One region of the uncultured Nisaea sp. genome, then DNA from elsewhere that is predicted to be linked to it. Evidence: riboswitches for the same ligand, from Rfam matches in the RefSeq annotation. Region 1 holds a riboswitch; the other holds the start of a gene.

Region 1 (9,075 bases):
GGTGAACTCCTTGCCCTTCTTGCTGAAGCGCTCCGAGATGGTCCAGCCAAGCCGGGTGTAGAGGGATTCGGCGGTATTTGTGTAGAGGTGAAGCCGGGAGATGCCGCGCGCTTCGGCTTCCTGTTCCACCGCCCTCACGAGCTTTCCGGCTATGCCGTGGCCGCGATGTTCCGGCAGGACATAGACGCTGGCCAGCCAATGCACCAGATCGGGGCGCTGATCAAGGTCGTGATCGACGAGGGACGCCATGCCGAGGATGCTGCCGTCACGTTCAGCCATGACGCATTCCTCACTCGGGTTTCGCAGCATTTCCCGGAACCAGGCGGCCGAATCTTCGCGCGTGTAGCCCTGTGCCGCACCCCATTCCGCATGATTCCATATCGCAATGGTTTCAAGCTGATGCGGGGCGTCGGCAAGGCGGATCAGGCGGAGGGCGCTCACGAGATGCCCTTAATCCTCGATCTCGACCGTATAGTTTTCGATAACGGTGTTGGACAGCAGCTTTTCGCACATGTCCGTGACTTGCGCCCGTGCTTTGTCCTTATCGGTTTCGCTCAGATCAAGTTCCAGGAACTTGCCCTGGCGCACCTGATTGACTCCATTGAAGCCAAGCGCACCGAGCGCATGCTCGATGGCTTTGCCTTGCGGATCGAGAACGCCGTTTTTCAGCGTGACATGGACAGTGGCTTTCATGCTCTCACCATTACTTGGACCATTATGCCTGTTAGGCTTGTTTACTGGATGGCTTTCGGACCCTTGAGGTCCATTGGGCCGGCTTCTGGCAGTACGCCAAGACGGCGCGCAACTTCCTGATAGGCCTCGCGGACACCGCCGAGATCCTGACGGAACCGGTCCTTGTCCAGCTTCTCATTCGTTTCCGAGTCCCACAGCCGGCAATTATCCGGGCTGATTTCGTCGGCAAGGACGATCTGCAGCGTGTCTTCGGTATAGAGCCGGCCGAATTCGAGTTTGAAATCGACCAGACGCAGGCCGACACCGATAAACAGACCTGAAAGGAAGTCATTCACCCTGAGCGACAGGGCCATGATGTCGTCAATGTCCTGCGGGGTGGCCCAGCCGAAAGAGGTGATGTGCTCTTCGGAGATGATCGGATCGCCAAGCTCATCGGATTTGTAAAAATACTCGATGATCGAACGCGGCAGGGGAGTGCCTTCCTCAAGCCCGAATCGTTTGGCGATGGATCCCGCGGCGACATTGCGGATCACGACCTCGATCGGAATGATCTCGACTTCGCGCACAAGCTGCTCGCGCATGTTGAGGCGGCGCATGAAATGCGTCGGGATACCGATTTCGGAAAGGCGGGTCATCAGATATTCGCTGATGCGGTTATTCAGCACGCCCTTGCCGGTAATGATGCCCTGCTTTTCCGCATTGAAAGCGGTGGCGTCATCTTTAAAATACTGGATCAGGGTGCCGGGCTCGGGACCTTCATAAAGGACCTTTGCCTTACCTTCGTAAACTTTTCTGCGTCGTGCCATGGGGTTCCCCGCCTGTATGACTGGCGGTCAGTTTCCGGAATGCAGACAGCCTGCACACCGGAGCGGCAGGATATACGCGCTCCATATAACCATAAGGCCAGACAAACACAATCAGGGAAGCGGGTATGGCAGTCTTCCTTTGAAACGCCTGTCTTCAGCTACTATTCACAGAAATTCGAATATTAATACATGAGTAGTGAATTATGTGATTTGTAATCCAATATCAAGTTTCAGCCGTAGGAAACGGACAGAAAAAGACACTTGGATCTAGGGTTAATAGCTGGTTTATAAGGATTTAACGGCATGTCGATTACGCTCTTTGGTGGAAGCCTCGCGGCCAAACTCGCCGCCTTGGATAAATCCCAGGCCATTATCGAATTCAAGACAGATGGCACGATTCTGACCGCGAACGAGAATTTCCTGAAGACGATGGGATACCGGCTCGAAGAAGTCGTGGGCAAGCACCACAGTATGTTTGTCGAGCCGGAATACCGGAACAGTGCAGAATACAAAGAATTCTGGAAGAAACTCGCCGCTGGTGAATTCCAGCAGGCGCAGTTCAAGCGGATCAGCAAGGGCGGTCGCGAGATCTGGATCGAAGCTTCCTATAACCCGCTGCTGAATGCGCGGGGTGTTCCCTTCCGGATCGTTAAATACGCGACGGATATCACGACGAAGACGCTGGAAAACGTAGAAGCCTACGGGAAAGTAGAGGCCATCGGGCGTTCTCTTGCCGTGATCGAGTTTGCACTCGACGGTACGATTCTCACGGCTAATAAAAACTTCCTGGACACGGTTGGTTATCGCCTCGACGAGATCGTGGGCAAGCATCACAGCATGCTGGTCGAACCTGCGGAAAAGGCAGGCGCGGACTATGAAGCCTTCTGGAACAAGCTGCGGCACGGAGAATTCCAGGCCGGTCAGTACAAACGTCTCGGCAAGGGTGGCAGGGAAGTCTGGATCGAGGCTTCGTACAATCCGATTCTCGATCCGAGCGGTAACCCGATCAAGGTCGTGAAATTCGCCACCGACATTACGGGGCGGAAGGACGAGAATGCGCGGCTGGCCAACGAGTTCGAGCAGGGTGTGAAGCGAACGGTGGAAACCGTTTCCATGTCGGCGGCGGAAATGGAAACTACAGCGCAGACACTGGCCGCGAATGCGGAGCAGGGCCGCCAGCAGGCTTCCACGGTTTCCGCGGCGACCGAACAGCTTTCCGCGTCCGTTGACGAGATTGCCCGACAGATTTCTGAATCCACCCAGGCTGTCGGCTCTGCCGTGGATGCGGCCAGCAAATCGGAAAAGATGGTGGCGGACCTTTTGACGGCAGCGCAGAAGGTCGGCGAGATCACGAAGATCATTGCGGATATTGCGGAGCAGACAAACCTGCTGGCCCTGAATGCGACGATCGAAGCGGCCCGCGCAGGTGAAGCCGGTAAAGGCTTTGCCGTTGTGGCATCCGAGGTGAAAAGCCTTGCTACCCAGACGGCCAAGGCGACCGAGGAGATCGGTTTGCAAATCAAGGAAATCCAGGAAACCAGCCAGACCACGGCAGGCTCGATCGGTGAAATTGCCCAGATCATCAGCAAGGTGAACGAAATCGGGACAACCATTTCAAGCGCCGTTGAGGAGCAGGCCGCGGCAACGCGGGAGGTTTCCCAAAACATCAATGGCGTGACACAAGCCGCCGATGAAAGCGGGCAGTCGGCTCAGAATGTCCTTGGTGTTGCCGGCAACCTCTCTTCCCAAGCCCAGGACCTGAACGGGCAGGTGGATGTCTTCCTTGAAAAGGTGCGCTCAATGTAATCTGCATGCCGTCTGCGGACTGCGATGCAAATGAAAAACCGGCCCTGGATATCCAGGGCCGGTTTTTTGTCTGGTGCTGGTGCTCCTCAGACGCTTTTGCTTTCCGGTGCCTGATAGATCTCGCTTCCCTTGTCACGGAACAGCTCGGCCATGGTTTCCATGCCCTGTTTCGCCTCGTCCTTCAGCTCGTGCGAGATCCGCATGGAGCAGAATTTCGGCCCGCACATGGAGCAGAAATGCACTGTCTTGTGCGCTTCCTTCGGCAGGGTCTGGTCATGGAAATCACGCGCGGTTTCCGGGTCGAGAGACAGATTGAACTGATCCTCCCAGCGGAAATCGAAGCGCGCCCGTGACAGCGCATCGTCCCGCCGTTGCGCCCCGGGATGGCCTTTCGCCAGGTCCGCTGCGTGGGCGGCGATGCGGTAGGTGATCACGCCGGTCTTCACGTCGTCCCGGTCCGGCAGGCCGAGATGCTCCTTCGGCGTCACGTAGCACAGCATGGCGCAGCCGAACCAGCCGATCATGGCGGCGCCGATGCCGCTGGTGATGTGATCGTAACCCGGTGCAATATCGGTGGTCAGCGGGCCAAGCGTATAGAACGGGGCCTCGTCGCAGACCTCCAGCTGCTTGTCCATGTTCTCCTTGATCTTGTGCATCGGCACATGACCCGGGCCTTCGATCATCACCTGAACGTCATGCTTCCAGGCGATCTTGGTGAGCTGTCCCAGCGTCTCCAGTTCGGCGAACTGTGCCTTGTCGTTGGCGTCCGCAATGGAGCCCGGTCTGAGCCCGTCCCCGAGCGAGAAGGAAACGTCATAGGCGGCCATGATCTCGCAGATTTCCTCGAAATTCTCGTAGAGGAAGCTCTCCTTGTGATGGGCCAGGCACCATTTCGCCATGATCGAGCCGCCCCGGCTGACGATCCCGGTAACCCGGTCCACGGTGAGCGGGATGAAGGGAAGGCGGACGCCGGCATGGATGGTGAAGTAATCGACACCCTGTTCACATTGCTCGATCAGCGTGTCGCGATAGACCTCCCAGGTCAGCGCTTCCGGAATGCCGTCGACCTTCTCCAGCGCCTGATAAAGCGGCACGGTGCCGATCGGGACGGGCGAGTTCCTGATGATCCATTCGCGGATATTGTGGATGTTCCGCCCGGTGGAGAGATCCATCACCGTGTCCGCGCCCCAGCGGATGGCCCAGACCATCTTGTCGATCTCGTCCGCGACGGAGGAGGTAACGGCGGAATTGCCGATATTGGCGTTCACCTTGACCAGGAAGTTCCGCCCGATGGCCATGGGCTCGGTTTCCGGATGGTTGATGTTCGCCGGGATGATGGCCCGGCCACGGGCTATCTCGTCCCGCACGAATTCGGGTGTCACGACGTCGGGGATGGCGGCGCCGAAATCCTCGCCGTCCCGCGCGGTCTGTTTCAGCTCTTCACGGAGCTGGTTCTCGCGGATAGCGACGAATTCCATTTCCGCCGTCACGATACCGGCCCTGGCATAGGCAAGCTGGGTCGGACGCTTTCCCGCTTTGGCGCGCAGCGGTGGCTGGACCGCGCCGAACTCCGTCACCAGATTGGCGTCGCCGACATTGCCGTTATCTTCCGGCTTCACGACACGGCCCTGATAGGTCTCGACATCGCCGCGGGCCATGATCCAGTCCCGGCGCAATGCGGGCAGCCCAGCCTCGATATCGATATGCGCGTCGGCGTCGGTATAGGGGCCGGACGGGTCATAGACCGTCACCGGCGGCTCTCCGGCGGACGGGTGCACGGCGATTTCGCGCATCGGTACGCGGATATCGGGGTGGATGCTGCCGGGCACATAGATCTTGCGCGAGGCCGGTAGCGGTCCCGTGGTGACGGCGGCGATGGGGGAGTGCTTGTTCATCAGATGGATCCCTTGCAGTCGGTTGCACAGAGATCCGGGGAGGCTTCAGGATAAATGGGGTGCGTATGACTGCAAGAGCGGTAACGCGTTTCCATCCCTACGCCGGCATAACCCGGATCAGGTTCGAAGGGTCGGCGCAATGCCTCTCAGCCCGTACGGGCACCCCTTGGAATACGCAAAGCCTAGGCGGGAACCATCCCGATGAAAAGGGTTAATCCAGCTCGCTCTCGAAGGTGGCGAGAGTCTTGCCGAGGCGGATGACGATTTCGTCCACCTCGTCTTCGGTGACGGTGAGGGGCGGGGTGACCATCAGCCACTCGCCATATTTGCCGTCCGCCGTGCGCCGGGAATAGAGCAGCAGGCCATGCTGCATGCCGATCTCGATCAGGCGGTAGACTGCCTTCAGGGTGGCGGGCAGGATTTCCTTGGTTTCCTTGTCCCGGACAATCTCGATGGCGTTCAGCAGGCCGAGGCCACGCACGTCGCCGAGAATGCCGCTGCGGGTCTGCAAGTCGCGCAGCCCGGCCCGCAGGCGCTGGCCCATCTTCGTCGCATTGGCCATCAGATCGTTATCGATCAGCTCACTCACCACGGCATGGCCGACGGCGCAGCTCAGCGGATTGGCGACATAGGTATGGCCATGCATGAAGCCGCCGGCGCGGGTGACGGCATCGACCATGGTTGCCGGTGCCAGCACCAGGCCGAGCGGCGTATAGCCGGCCGCGATACCCTTGGCCAGGGTGATCATGTCCGGTTTCGCATCCGGCCAGTGCTCGGCACAGAGGAAAGTGCCGGTGCGCCCGGCGCCGCACATCACCTCGTCATAGATAAGCAGAACGCCGTGTCTGGTGCAGATGTCCCGCACGGCTTTGTAATAGTGATCGGGCGCCACCAGCGCGCCAGTGGCAAGGCCGCCGACCGGCTCCATGATGAAGGCCAGCACCGTTTCCGGGCCTTCGTCGAGGATGGCCGCCTCCAGCATGGCGGCTGCATGCCGGGCATAGCTGTCGGCGTCGTGATTGTCCGGCAGCCGGTAGTTGAAGGGCGCGGGGACTTTCGGCATCACCCGCATCATGCCGGAGAACACCGCTTCGGAGGCCGGGTCACCGCTGATCGCGGCGGCGCCGAGGGTGGAGCCGTGATAGCCGGGATCGCGGCCCAGCACCTTGCAGCGCGCGGTCTCTCCCCGAGTGATTGCGTATTGCCGCGCCAGCTTGATGGCGGCTTCGTTCGCTTCCGATCCGCCGGAGCAGATGAAAGCGCGCTCGAAGCCCGGCCCGGCATGCTTTGTCACCAGATCGGCGAGGTCGATATTGGGCTGGTTCTCGAAATGCGGCTTCCCGGCGAAACAGATCTTCTGCGCCTGATCCATCATGGCGGCGATGACGCGTTCGTTGCCGTGGCCGATATTGGTCGCCACCGGCCCGCAGCAGGCATCAAGATATTGCCGCCCGTCCGTATCCCAGATCCAGGCGCCCTTGCCATGGGAGACCACCGGATGGCGCTTGCCGCCGTCCGGCGTATAGAAAACGTCGATCGGCCCGCCATGAGTGCCGAATGTTCCGCCGGTTTTGTTGAGTTCAGCCGCCACTGTCCGCTCCCGATAGTGAATGTGGATCATGCTCCGGGTTGGAGGAAATCACATTATTGTACGGCGTACAATAGAAGCTATTCGGGAGTGTTGGCGTGTTTGGCTTTTTGCGCCAGGCCTGCGATCAAGGCGTCCGTGAACATCTCGAAACCCGGCTCCAGGGAGGCCTCGGTTCCGTTCTGCCAGCGCAGCACCAGAGCCCTGTTCAGCAAGCGGTGACGTTCGGCGGCGAGGGTCGGGTAAAGCGCGGGGTCTGCTTCTTCGACGCTGGCCGTGAGGGAGGCTTCCAGATCGCCGTCCGGGTCGGGGAAGACATGGGCGAATTCCTGGGTGGCATAGCCACACAGGCCGGTAATCACGGCGTTATAAGCGGCGACCAGATCCTCACCCGCGAACCCGGCCCGGGCGAGGGTGGCAAGAATGCCTTCAACCAGATTCAGGTCGACGCTGGCGCTGGAGACCAGATGGCCGCCGATCAGGGGGGATATGTTCGGATGCGCGCGCACCACGTCCCGGTAGCGCCGGAACAGGGCCTTCAGCCAGACCTGCCAGTCCGGATCAGGCTCGGGCAGCACATCGGCAAACAGGGAGGCGATCAGTCGGGCAATCAGGTGATGGCGGTTCGGCACATGCCAATAGAGCGCTGTGGGATAGACGCCGAGCGCCTTGGCGATGTTGCGGATGGAGAAATTATCCAGCCCCTCCCGGTCCAGCAAATCGATGGCGGCCGCAATGATGGCATCGCTCGATAGTGGCGCGCTCTTCGGTTTGCGTTTGGCGGGTTTCTCCTGGGTCACCGGTTTAGTCCGACAGATCGACAGGGGAGAATTCGGATTCGTCCGGTCGGCCGGGGGCGAAACGCCAGACCGGATTGCGGCCCGGGTCGCTCGGCAAGGCAATCAGGGATGAGGATACGGTGGCGAATCCGGCGCCGTTATCGAGATTGAGCGCGGAGCCATATTCACCCGAGACCGCACGTGTCCGGTCGGCGAGCAACCTCTCCCAGCCAGCCCAGTCGTCACCCTCCGGATCCGGCACGTCCGCGATGCGGAAGCGCGGCAGGGCCCGCCGCACGCGGGGGCTGTCCGGATCATTGACGTCGTATGCCGTGAAAACCGAGACCCCTTCGGGGATCTCGAAAATATCGATTTCGCCGTCTTCCGTTGCTTCATTGCGGAGCCAGTAAGCCTTTTCCGCATCGGCGATCAGCATGTTGAAGCTGCGGTAGCTGGTGCCGTCCAGCTCACCAAGCGCCTTGGCGGCGGCTTCGGCCTCGGCATGGTCCAGCGCTTCAAGCACGACTTCGCCCCGAGAGCGTTTCCCGTCCGCGGGACCGAGTGAGCCCTGACGGTTCAGGATGCCGGCGGCGAGGCCGTGATCGTTCACGCCGAGCCAGGAGCCCCGGCTCAGCTCGTCGAGACCGGCGACGACATGCGGCCGGTCGGGCCAGTGCCGGGCTGGAGCCTTCCAGGATCGGGATTGCATTTCATCCCGGTTCGCGGCGATCAGGACAGGCCAGTCATGGCCAGGGCGGCGAAGGATAACGAGAGTACACATGGCCGAGACCCTACGCCGGGCAACCGATCACCGAAACATTTTTTGACAAGCGTCGGAATTGCGGCAATCTGCCCTTTAACAGAACATGCCGCGCCTGATAGATTGCCGCCGCATTCAGGATTCTGCGCCATGCCGAAGTTCGATGATTAGTTGGTTTGGTGGTCAGTACGGGAAAGAGACGAAGGGGTACTCAACCAATGTCAGGTTTCGACAAACGCCAAAAAGGTGAAGAAGCAAAATTCGCGCATGACGCCGAGCTTGGCTTCAAGGCCAGCGCTCGCCGTAACAAACTGTTCGGCCTCTGGGTCGCCGAGGAGTTTCTCGGCAAGACCGGTGACGAAGCGGCTGCCTATGCCAAGGAAGTTGTTGTGGCCGATATGGAAAAGCCGGGCGTCGACGATGTCGTCGAATTCGTTCTGAAGAGCGTCGAAGGCACCGGTGCCGATCTTTCCGAACACCGCATTCGCCATAAGCTCGATGAGTTCATGGCGATTGCGTTGGAGCAGCTCAAGACCGAGGGCTGATAAGCCCCGCGTCTCAGACAGCACAAATGAAAACGGCGCCCGTTGAGGCGCCGTTTTTTTGTCCAGGCCGGGAGCGTTTAGCTCTCGCCGAACACCCGGTTGAAGATCGTGTCCACATGTTTGGTGTGGTAGCCGAGATCGAACAGGGATTCGAGCGCAGCAGCGTCGAGCAGCGCGGTCACTGCACCGTCAGCCTTCAGCAG
Region 2 (9,075 bases), on a different contig from region 1:
CAGTGACGGAGGGGAGTTCGATATCGGCCTGCAATCCACCGGGGCGAAAGTGCCGGTAACCTTCGACAATCCCGGCCGCTTCCTCCTGTATTGCCGGATACACCCGCGCATGCGGGCCGAGGTCACCGTCACCGACTGACGATGCCCTGACACAAACAGACCGCCCCGGTTGAAAAACCCTGCCGGGATGATTTTCAAGCGCCGGAAACCCGGTCATACTCCCCGTTAACGATAAGCCCGCATGGGCATCACGGGAGGACCGGACCATGAGCCATATCCAGACAGAACATCTCTTCGACATCACCCTCGAGGTCGAGGCCCCGCTGCAACTGCTCGGCCACACGCCCTTCGGCGAACGCAAGATCGCCAGGGTGCTCGGCGGCACATTCGAAGGCCCGAACCTGAAAGGCACCGTACGCGGCGGCGGCGGGGACTGGATCCTGGTCCGCAATGACGGCGTGACCCAGCTCGACGTTCGCCTGGTGCTGGAAGCCGATGACGGCGCGCTGATCTACATGACCTATGCAGGCCTGCGTCACGGCCCCGAAGAGGTCATGGCCCGGATGAATGCCGGCCAGCCGGTGAACCGCGACGATTATTACTTCCGGATTACACCAAGTTTTGAGACATCGGCGGAGAAATATCTCTGGCTGAACAAGGCCGTCTGCGTGGGATCAGGTGACCGGACACCGAGCGGGCCGGTTTACAATGTGTATCGGGTGTTGTGAGGGCATTTAGGCTTTATTCAAATCTGAACTGATTGAAACATGCCTCATCATTTAGTCGGCAAACCAATTTGTAATTTTAATCTTTTTAATTGATTTGAACTCGGCTCGATCATTTCCCAAAACGCTAACTTACCGTGAATTGTACTTATATAGAAAGGATTTTTAATCTTTCTCTTATTCATATGTGAATTTAACCCAAACTTAGAAATATAGTGAACTTCTTGGGATAGTTCGCGACGAAATTTCTTTGTTGGTCGTAATTTTCCATTCGAAATATCTATTCCAGTAACTATTTTTCTCTGCCCTTCCTTACTAATAACTGTCTTTTCATGATTTACAAAAAAACCCTCTTCCTCAATTATTTTATATATAGAATATAATTTTATCGACTTTATCGAATCAGCCGATATCGTTATATCATCAGCATAGCGCGTGTACTTTGCCCCCCTTCTTCTTAAATACCCAATCAATCTTCTGTCCATGTTATAACCAATAATGTTACTCAAAAACGGACTTGCTGGAGATCCTTGAATTAACCCTCCATCGCAAGTACACAGCCTAGCAAAATAAAAACAAACATTATCATTGTAGCCAAACGACCTAAAAACGCCAAAAACTCTCGAAAAACCAATAGATGGAAAAAAATCCTTTAAATCTAACTTAATTATGAAGTTTTTATTTAGGTGATTATTTGCATTTGAAATAATTGATTTTTTTTTCACAAACCCGTGACATGACCGCGATATTTTTGCTTTATAAAGTATGTTATCCAATATCCACCTCTGGCACCCGCAGAGCGATGGATATGGTGCTAGAATTTTTCTTTTCCCACCTTTTCTTTTTGGAATCTCAAATGTTCTATAGAATGATTTTGGTGCATTCACCATTCCGGCTAAATTTTCTTTAGTCCGACCAAACAATAAAGCCATATGCTCAAAATCGAAGACTGGCGGAAACCCCCTCTCCAGCAATGGAGTAATATACGCAATATTTCTCTCGAGAATATCTTCCCGAAGGCCAATAGATCTATAATATTTCTTCCACTCAGAAAGCCGCATAGCCACAATATAGAAGATGGGGCGCGTTACCTCTCATGCACGTCGCACTTGCGGCGCTTTCACATGATCTGCGAATAAGGTCCAAGCTGAGAGCCGCGAACAGGTTGGACCTTATTCGCAGATCATGTGTGTCTCATCGAGACCGCGTTGGAGCGGTTCTGTCGAACTCGACTGAACTGCTCCGACGCAAGGCTAACATCAGCCTGACCAGCAGAGGCGACTTCGCCTCTTTACCCTAACGCACCCCACCATTCTCCCTTTCTAGTAACAGATAAAAAGCCTGAGATCCATCGAGATTCAGCCCACTTTTAGGCCTCGTTGTCTTGGAACATACGGACGCCATGGATCCAATTTAGGAACGGTCCACTCCTTAGGCACCTCTCGCCAAGAACGCGCAGCTCGATCGAGGAGTAAACTTGGGTTCTCATCAATTATCGCCCCGCCCTTCTCAGACAGAATCAAACGATCATCGACAAGGTCAACCAACTCCTTGCTTTGAAGCTCGTTTATCGAAATCGAGACCGCTCCTGGAGACACAGCCTTCATCATTATAAAATTATAAACGTTAACTCCGCTTGGTCGACCGTATAACGAACGCAATATATAAGATTGGAGACGAGAAAACTTCATGTCATTCCTTCCTATAAAATAAAGGCTTCCAATTTTTATCATCAATTTTATTTTTTGACCAAAAAACAGGAAAAACGTTATTTGGTATATTTCCTTTTTCTCTAAAATAAAGAGCCTCAGATTGTCCATATCCTAATCTATAAAATTTTTTATCTTTTACAAAACTTTCTTCAAGAGATAGCATTCTAAAAATAGAAACATCTCTTTTATTAAAATCAACCTCATCTGTAATTCCTTTTTTTAGAACAATAGAAGAATAAACATCATCTGCATATTTTTTTATCAATTCTACGGCAGAATCCATCGCCGCGACCAAACAGACACTCACTTTACAAGAAAAATTATGGTTATTTTTGTTTTTTAACTCTTTTTCACGACCTCTAATTGATTTAATACGACTAACTATTGTCTCACCCGTTCCAGCAAATTCATCAAGCAGTATAATATTTTTTCTTTGATCCATGATCTTTATCGCCCTAGACAGAGAATTTGTTAAAATAAAGTCTTCAAGTAATATTTCTGATATCGGCTCACTCTTAAATGCATAAAGTATCGACTGACCGCTATCCGCATCTCCGTCAGCTGTAGCTGCGCACAACTGGAAGGAAAAAGCTTCTTCGCCAAATTCTTCATTAATGTGATCGACAATATCCCTTAAATGAATACTAAGAGATTCTATCCCCACGTATTTAAATCTCGATAACAAGTCAAATATCATATCGATATCGGAAATATCGTCACACATATCTATCAATTTATTTAGTTTTTCTTCCCTATGAGCGAGCCATGGCTGCTGCTTAAATAAATCAAACATTTTCTTTCTTAAGAAACGATCCATGAACCAGCCTGACAATGATTTTTCTATGTTTATTTTTTTATTCAAAACCCATAAATTCCCTTAGATCACTTTATCCTCCTCTATTCCTAGTTAAAAATCGAGAACCATTCTTTTGAAGTAAAGAAAATTAGATCTCGATTCGAACGATCGTAACGCATATTTGAGATACAAACTCCAGAAAGGCACCATAACTTTATCGGTGGATTAGGTAGATAATTCACAATACACGTCAAGAGGCAGACGTCGAGATACTCAACTTCTTGGCGAGGCGATTAAGGCCACACGCCGCCTAACCTCAACGGCAGCGAAATCTCAGCACAGTGCCCCATGCCCCCCATATCAGAACCCAGCCAAAACATCGATATGGGAGCCCCCCGTCATGAACCGCGAACCCGCTCTCATCAAGCGCAGCGACTGGGCCCGGGACGAGGACCAATGGGTCGGCCGGTTCGAGGGTGGGGAGGTTGGCACGGACGTTACGGTGTTGTTCTTCACCAGCGACACGGTTGGCAGCGGGCCGAAGCTACATGTGCATCCCTATGACGAGGTCTTCATCATCCGTCAGGGCCGGGCGCGCTTCACGGTCGGCGAGCGGAATTTCGAGGCCGAGGCCGGGGAGATCGTCTTCGGCCCGGCGAACATCCCTCACACGTTCGAGAATCTCGGCCCCGGCCGTCTGGAGACCACGGATATTCACCTGAACGACCGCTTCATCCAGACCGATCTGGAGGAGTGACACCATCCCCCCGCCAGGACTTAAGCGGTATGAAACGGGGCGGCCGGCACAGACGGCCCGCCGTCAACGAGGAGAAGAGAATGCCTGAAGCAATCATACCCGAGGGTCTGGAAGGCTACGTTCAGGACTGGAAGATGTCTCCCGGGCTGGAGCATGACGGGATCATTTTCATGACCGGGTTCACTGGCGCGTCGGAAGATGGCTCCCTGTCCGAAAACCCGGACGAGCAAATCGAGGCAGCCTTCGCGAAGGTGGCGAAGGTGCTTGAAAAGGCCGGTCTCGGCTTCGGGCATCTGCTGGAAATGACCAGCTATCATGTCGGCCTGCGGGATCACCTCGATGCCTTCAAGGCGATCCGCAGCCGCTACGTGACCGAGCCCTATCCCGCCTGGACCGCCATTGAGGTCGCCGGCTTCGTTCGCGAAGGCGCGATTGTCGAATTGCGCTGCATCGCCCGCCGTTCGTAGGGCGGCCGGAGGGCAGCACTTTCAGGGAAGTAACACCGGCCCCGATCTCACGCCCACCTGACGCGCCTTTCGGCATCGAGAGACTCTGGCGAGAGCGCGTGTAGCGCGTCGAGGAACGCTGCGGCAAAGCTGCCCGGCCCGGCAGCCTGCCGGTGGGCCGTCTCCCCGGCTTCGGCAAAGCAGGCGAACGCAGCCACGGTTGCGGCGAAACCATCCTCCGGCGAGATCGCGGCGAAGGCTCCGGTCAGACAGGTCAGCGAACAGCCGAGCGCGGTCACTTTCGGCATCAGTGGCGAGCCTCCGGAGATCCGCGCCACCCGTTCTCCATCCGTGACAAAATCCTCTTCCCCGGTCACCGCGACGACGCATCCACGCGATCGCGCCAGACTCTCCGCCGCCTCCCGCGCGGCGTCGACCGGGTCCTGGCTGTCCACGCCCCTGCCTCGGCTTTCCGCCCCGGCAAGGGCCAGAATTTCGGACGCATTCCCGCGCACGATATCGGGCTTTAGCTCCAGCAGCTCCACCGCCGCGTCCCGGCGAAAAGCGGTGGCGAAATGGGCCACCGGATCGAGCACCCACGGCCTCCCGGCCTCCCGCACAGCCACCGCTGCCCGGCGCATGCCTTCAAGCCAATAGGGCGACAGGGTGCCGATATTGATCGTCACGGCACCGGCAATAGCGGCGAATTCGCCAACCTCCTCCGCGGCATGGACCATCGCGGGCGATGCCCCCGTCGCCAGCACGACATTGGCGGCGACATTCATCGCCACGTAATTGGTAATGCACTGGACCAGAGGCGTCTCGGCCCGCAAACGGACCAGCAATTCGGACGGCAGGGCGGTTCGGGAAAGAGTGTTCATGGGCGTGGAGCCTCCTTACGCGGTCGGCGCGGGAGATCCAGTTCGGATTGGAAGAGAAGGGTTCACATCCGGCCCGTGCAGCTTTTGCGGCCACCGGCTCCATGAAGCGCACACCCTCCCTCCGCCAGTGTGAACTGGATCAGGTTCGTCGGGTCACCGCGCTGTTTCCTTGAAAACCAGCGGACTCTCAGCCCCTTGTCGGGACTCCCCGGGTGAAGCTCCGATCATGGGATGGCGTCCCGCCGCCTGTCAATCCAGACGAGGGGCAGGCGCCCGGTCAAAAAACAGACAAAAGAAAAAACAGGGCCACTGCGGAGAAAAGAAAATAAACAGAAAAATTGGCGACAATAAATTTCATCGTTGCGATCCGGGATACAATCCAGACTTGCGCGGCAAGATCAGACTCCACTTGGTCCAAATTTTTTCCGGAATCGAACTTTCTCTCCAGGGAAATCCCGTATTCTTCCAGAGTTTTATGCATAGAGATGTCGCGAAAATAAACTATCCCATAATTTTCCGAGACCGCTTCACTCTGATACAGCTTTTTATTTATCCAGTTCACGAAGCTTATTCTGCAGGATTTCCTCGAAATAGAGGGCATCAGCGCCAGCGCTGACAGAACAAAAGAAGAAAACAACAAAGCTATAATCAGAAAATCTTTTGCGTCTAAGCCGGAAACATCACGGGAGGCCATGATCCCCCAAGTTCTCCCGGGAGCGCCCCATAAAAACTGAAGATAGGACATTAAAAGCGTAAAACTAACGCCGGCAATCACGACGCATTTGGCATCACCATAGCGCACCGAGCTCCCCACTTCTCGCAGCACATTCAGCAAAAACCCTTTCACAACGCCATCCCGTCCATTCATCCAGAATAAAGATGGTCTTTTATAACATCGTCAAAAGACTTCAAATTAATTTGGCCGTCAGAACTTAATGGCAGCCTGTCTGCCATCTCCGCTCCCCCCGTATGTCCATCATGTGACATTTCCCGCTTCGGGGGTTACGCAGACCATTGATAATTGACACAATTAACCTGTGATTTATCGAGGAGATGCTCGTGCTTCGCCGAACCTTCCTGCGCCTTCTTGCCTCTACCGCTCTCGCCGGACTGCTACCCGCATCCATGAGCCTTGCCAGCACCCCGGCATCCCAGCGCGTCCGGCCGGGCGATGCTGGCTGGCCCTCTCCGAAGCAATGGCAGGCACTGGCGGCACGGCTCGACGGGGCGCTCGAAGGATCGCGGTCCGCTCTCGACACCCTGATGCAGCAGAACGGCGGGAAGGTTACGAAAGCCGTTCTCAAGAAACTCGTCAATCCATTCTACCTGCAGGACTTTTCAGGCTCCACCCAGTCCCTCGGCTGGCTTGATGGCTGGAAGAGTGCGCAGAGCGCGAAGGTCGGCATTCCTGTGAATGCCGGGGATGTTTCCGAGCTCGTGAAATTTTCCCGGACGCACAGCCTCCGGCTCGTCATCAAGGGCGGCGGGCATTCCTATTACGGCCAGTCCTGCGCGCCGGACAGCCTGCTGGTCTGGACCAGGGACCTTACCGGCATCACTGTGCATGACGATTTCGTCCCGCAAGGCGGCAACGGAGCCGGTCAGCATGCCGTGTCGGTCGGCGCGGGGGAGAAATTCATCACCCTCTATGACGAGGTTGTCGTCAAACGCGGGCGATATGTGCAGGGCGGCGGCTGCACCTCCGTCGGCGTCGGCGGCCATGCCCAGAGTGGCGGCTTCGGTCACTTCTCCAAGTTCGGCGGGATGACCGGCGCCAATCTTCTGGAAGCCGAGATCGTCGTCGCCAACGGCGACATCCTGATCGCCAATGCGCACCAGAACAGCGACCTTTTCTGGGCCCTGAAGGCGGGCGGCGCCGGCTGGGGGATCGTGACGCGCCTGACACTGGCGACCCGCGCATTGCCGGAGCGTTTCGGCTTCATCGGATGCGGCATCAAGGCCAGAGACGAGAAAGCTTTCCGCAAACTGGTGGATGCCTTCATCCCTGTCGCGCGCGACAATCTGGTCAATCCGCACTGGGGCGAGCAGGTTCATTTCGGCCCCGACAATCACATGTTCATCAAGATGACGTTCCTCGACCTTCCGCTGGAGGAAGTGCGCCGGATCTGGGCGCCTGTTCTCGATCTTGTCGATGGAGAGGAATGCTCCTTCACCGAGAATCTGACGCTTTACGACACGCCCGCGCAAAAATGGTGGGACCTGGAATTCCGGTCCAGGGAAATGCCGGAGACCATCGTGCTGGACGAGGCGTCGAGCAAACCCGGCAAGCGGTTCTTCTGGAACGGGGACAATGGCGAGACCAATGTGTTCTGGGCCGGATATGAATCGGCCTGGCTCTCTCAGGGCTTGCTTGGCAATGACAAGGCGTCGGATTTCGCAGACACGATCATCGACGCAGCCAAGCTGGTCCGCTTCGCCTTCCATTTCCAGAAGGGCCTGGCCGGCGCCAATGAGGAAATACTCGCCGAGGCGCGCAACAGCCCGGTCCACCCGTCCCTGCTGGATGCCTTTGCCCTGCTGCTGGTAGCCGGCGCACAGCAGAACGTTATCGATGATGTCGAAGGGCATGAACTGGATGAAAAGACCCTTCGCGACAAGGCCGCCCGGATCAAGGCCGCATACGAGCGCTTCCGCGCCATTGAGCCGGATACCGGCTCATACTCCGCCGAGATGAATTTCCACGAAGAGAACTGGCGCACGCGGGCCTGGGGCGACAATTACGACCGCCTGCTGGCAATCAAGAAGCATTACGACCCCGAAGGACTGTTCGTGGGCCATCACCAGGTCGGCAGCGAGTACTGGAGCGAGGACGGCTTCACGAAACGCCCCTGACGGTCCCCGTCAGGTTTGCTCACCCCGGGCGCACGGCCTCCGCCAGCATCGTCATGCCCGGGATCATCGGCCCAACCTTCACGTCGGTGAACCCGGACTTCGTCAGTTGCTCCGCCAGCCATTCGTCATCCAGCGAGCGCGCTTCCGGCGTGAAGGCTGTGTGCTGGAGCTGCCAGAGGGCGGCGAGTTTCGGGCCTTTCCGGTCAGCGGTAACAACGAAATCATGGATCATCAACCGGCCGCCCGGGACGAGGTGGTCATAGGCGCGCTTCAGCAGGCTGTCATGCTCGTCGCCGGCCACGCCGGAAAACAGGTAGGACATCAGGATCGCGTCCTGTTCGCGCGGCCATTCGGTGCGCAGGGCGTCGCCGATGACATATTCGATCCGGTCGCTGAGTCCGGCTTTCTCGACATACCCCTTGCCGAGCGAGGCGACGTTCGGGAAATCGACGATGGTCGCGGTCAGATCCGGGAAAGCCTTGGCAAGCGTGATGGCAAAGGCGCCAGTGCCGCCGCCGACATCCAGCAGCTTCTTGCCGCCATTGAGATCAATCAGCTTTGCCAGACCGCGCGCCGGGCCAAGGGAGCCGGCATGCTGGCTGCGGGAATAAAGCTTGGCCTGCTCCGGGTCGGAGAACCAGTCGGCGTAGGAGCTGGTGGCATCGTCCGGCAGCTTGTTCGCGATGGCATCCTCGATCTGGTCCAGCAGGCCATACATCTGCCGGTCCACCTGCAGCCGCAGATAGTCGCCAAAATCGTATTTCGCCCCCTTCACCAGAAAGCTCTCGGCGGCGGGTGAATTGGCAAAGCGGCCGTCTTCGGTCGAGACCACGCCGAGCGAGGCCAGCGCGGTCAGCAGGGTCTGGACCCGGTCCGGATGCAGGCCGGTCGCCTCTCCGAGCTCC

What was found. Region 1 has a riboswitch for thiamine pyrophosphate ahead of thiC (phosphomethylpyrimidine synthase ThiC). Riboswitches for the same ligand answer to the same signal wherever they lie in the genome.
Region 2: linked by a shared signal. The riboswitch ahead of thiM (hydroxyethylthiazole kinase) and the one ahead of thiC (phosphomethylpyrimidine synthase ThiC) in region 1 are both predicted to bind thiamine pyrophosphate.

The regions. Positions count from the first base shown of each region.
Region 1 covers NZ_CAXBDC010000099.1:7,549-16,623, forward strand. Annotated here, with positions in the region: gene AAC126_RS17935 (GNAT family N-acetyltransferase) at 1-441, opposite strand, end outside; gene purS (phosphoribosylformylglycinamidine synthase subunit PurS) at 451-693, opposite strand; gene purC (phosphoribosylaminoimidazolesuccinocarboxamide synthase) at 735-1,499, opposite strand; gene AAC126_RS17950 (PAS domain-containing methyl-accepting chemotaxis protein) at 1,803-3,305, shown strand; gene thiC (phosphomethylpyrimidine synthase ThiC) at 3,392-5,200, opposite strand; TPP riboswitch at 5,278-5,377, opposite strand; gene AAC126_RS17960 (aminotransferase class III-fold pyridoxal phosphate-dependent enzyme) at 5,412-6,791, opposite strand; gene AAC126_RS17965 (TetR family transcriptional regulator) at 6,869-7,588, opposite strand; gene AAC126_RS17970 (NRDE family protein) at 7,593-8,348, opposite strand; gene AAC126_RS17975 (DUF1476 domain-containing protein) at 8,546-8,872, shown strand; partial or broken gene AAC126_RS17980 (adenylosuccinate lyase) at 8,950-9,075, opposite strand, start outside.
Region 2 covers NZ_CAXBDC010000041.1:18,997-28,071, reverse strand. Annotated here, with positions in the region: gene AAC126_RS10895 (plastocyanin/azurin family copper-binding protein) at 1-139, shown strand, start outside; gene AAC126_RS10890 (DUF3237 domain-containing protein) at 267-728, shown strand; gene AAC126_RS10885 (reverse transcriptase family protein) at 776-1,786, opposite strand; gene AAC126_RS10880 (hypothetical protein) at 2,418-3,254, opposite strand; gene AAC126_RS10875 (cupin domain-containing protein) at 3,634-3,990, shown strand; gene AAC126_RS10870 (RidA family protein) at 4,071-4,457, shown strand; gene thiM (hydroxyethylthiazole kinase) at 4,505-5,317, opposite strand; TPP riboswitch at 5,416-5,538, opposite strand; gene AAC126_RS10860 (hypothetical protein) at 5,595-6,164, opposite strand; gene AAC126_RS10855 (FAD-binding oxidoreductase) at 6,377-8,170, shown strand; gene AAC126_RS10850 (methyltransferase) at 8,190-9,075, opposite strand, start outside.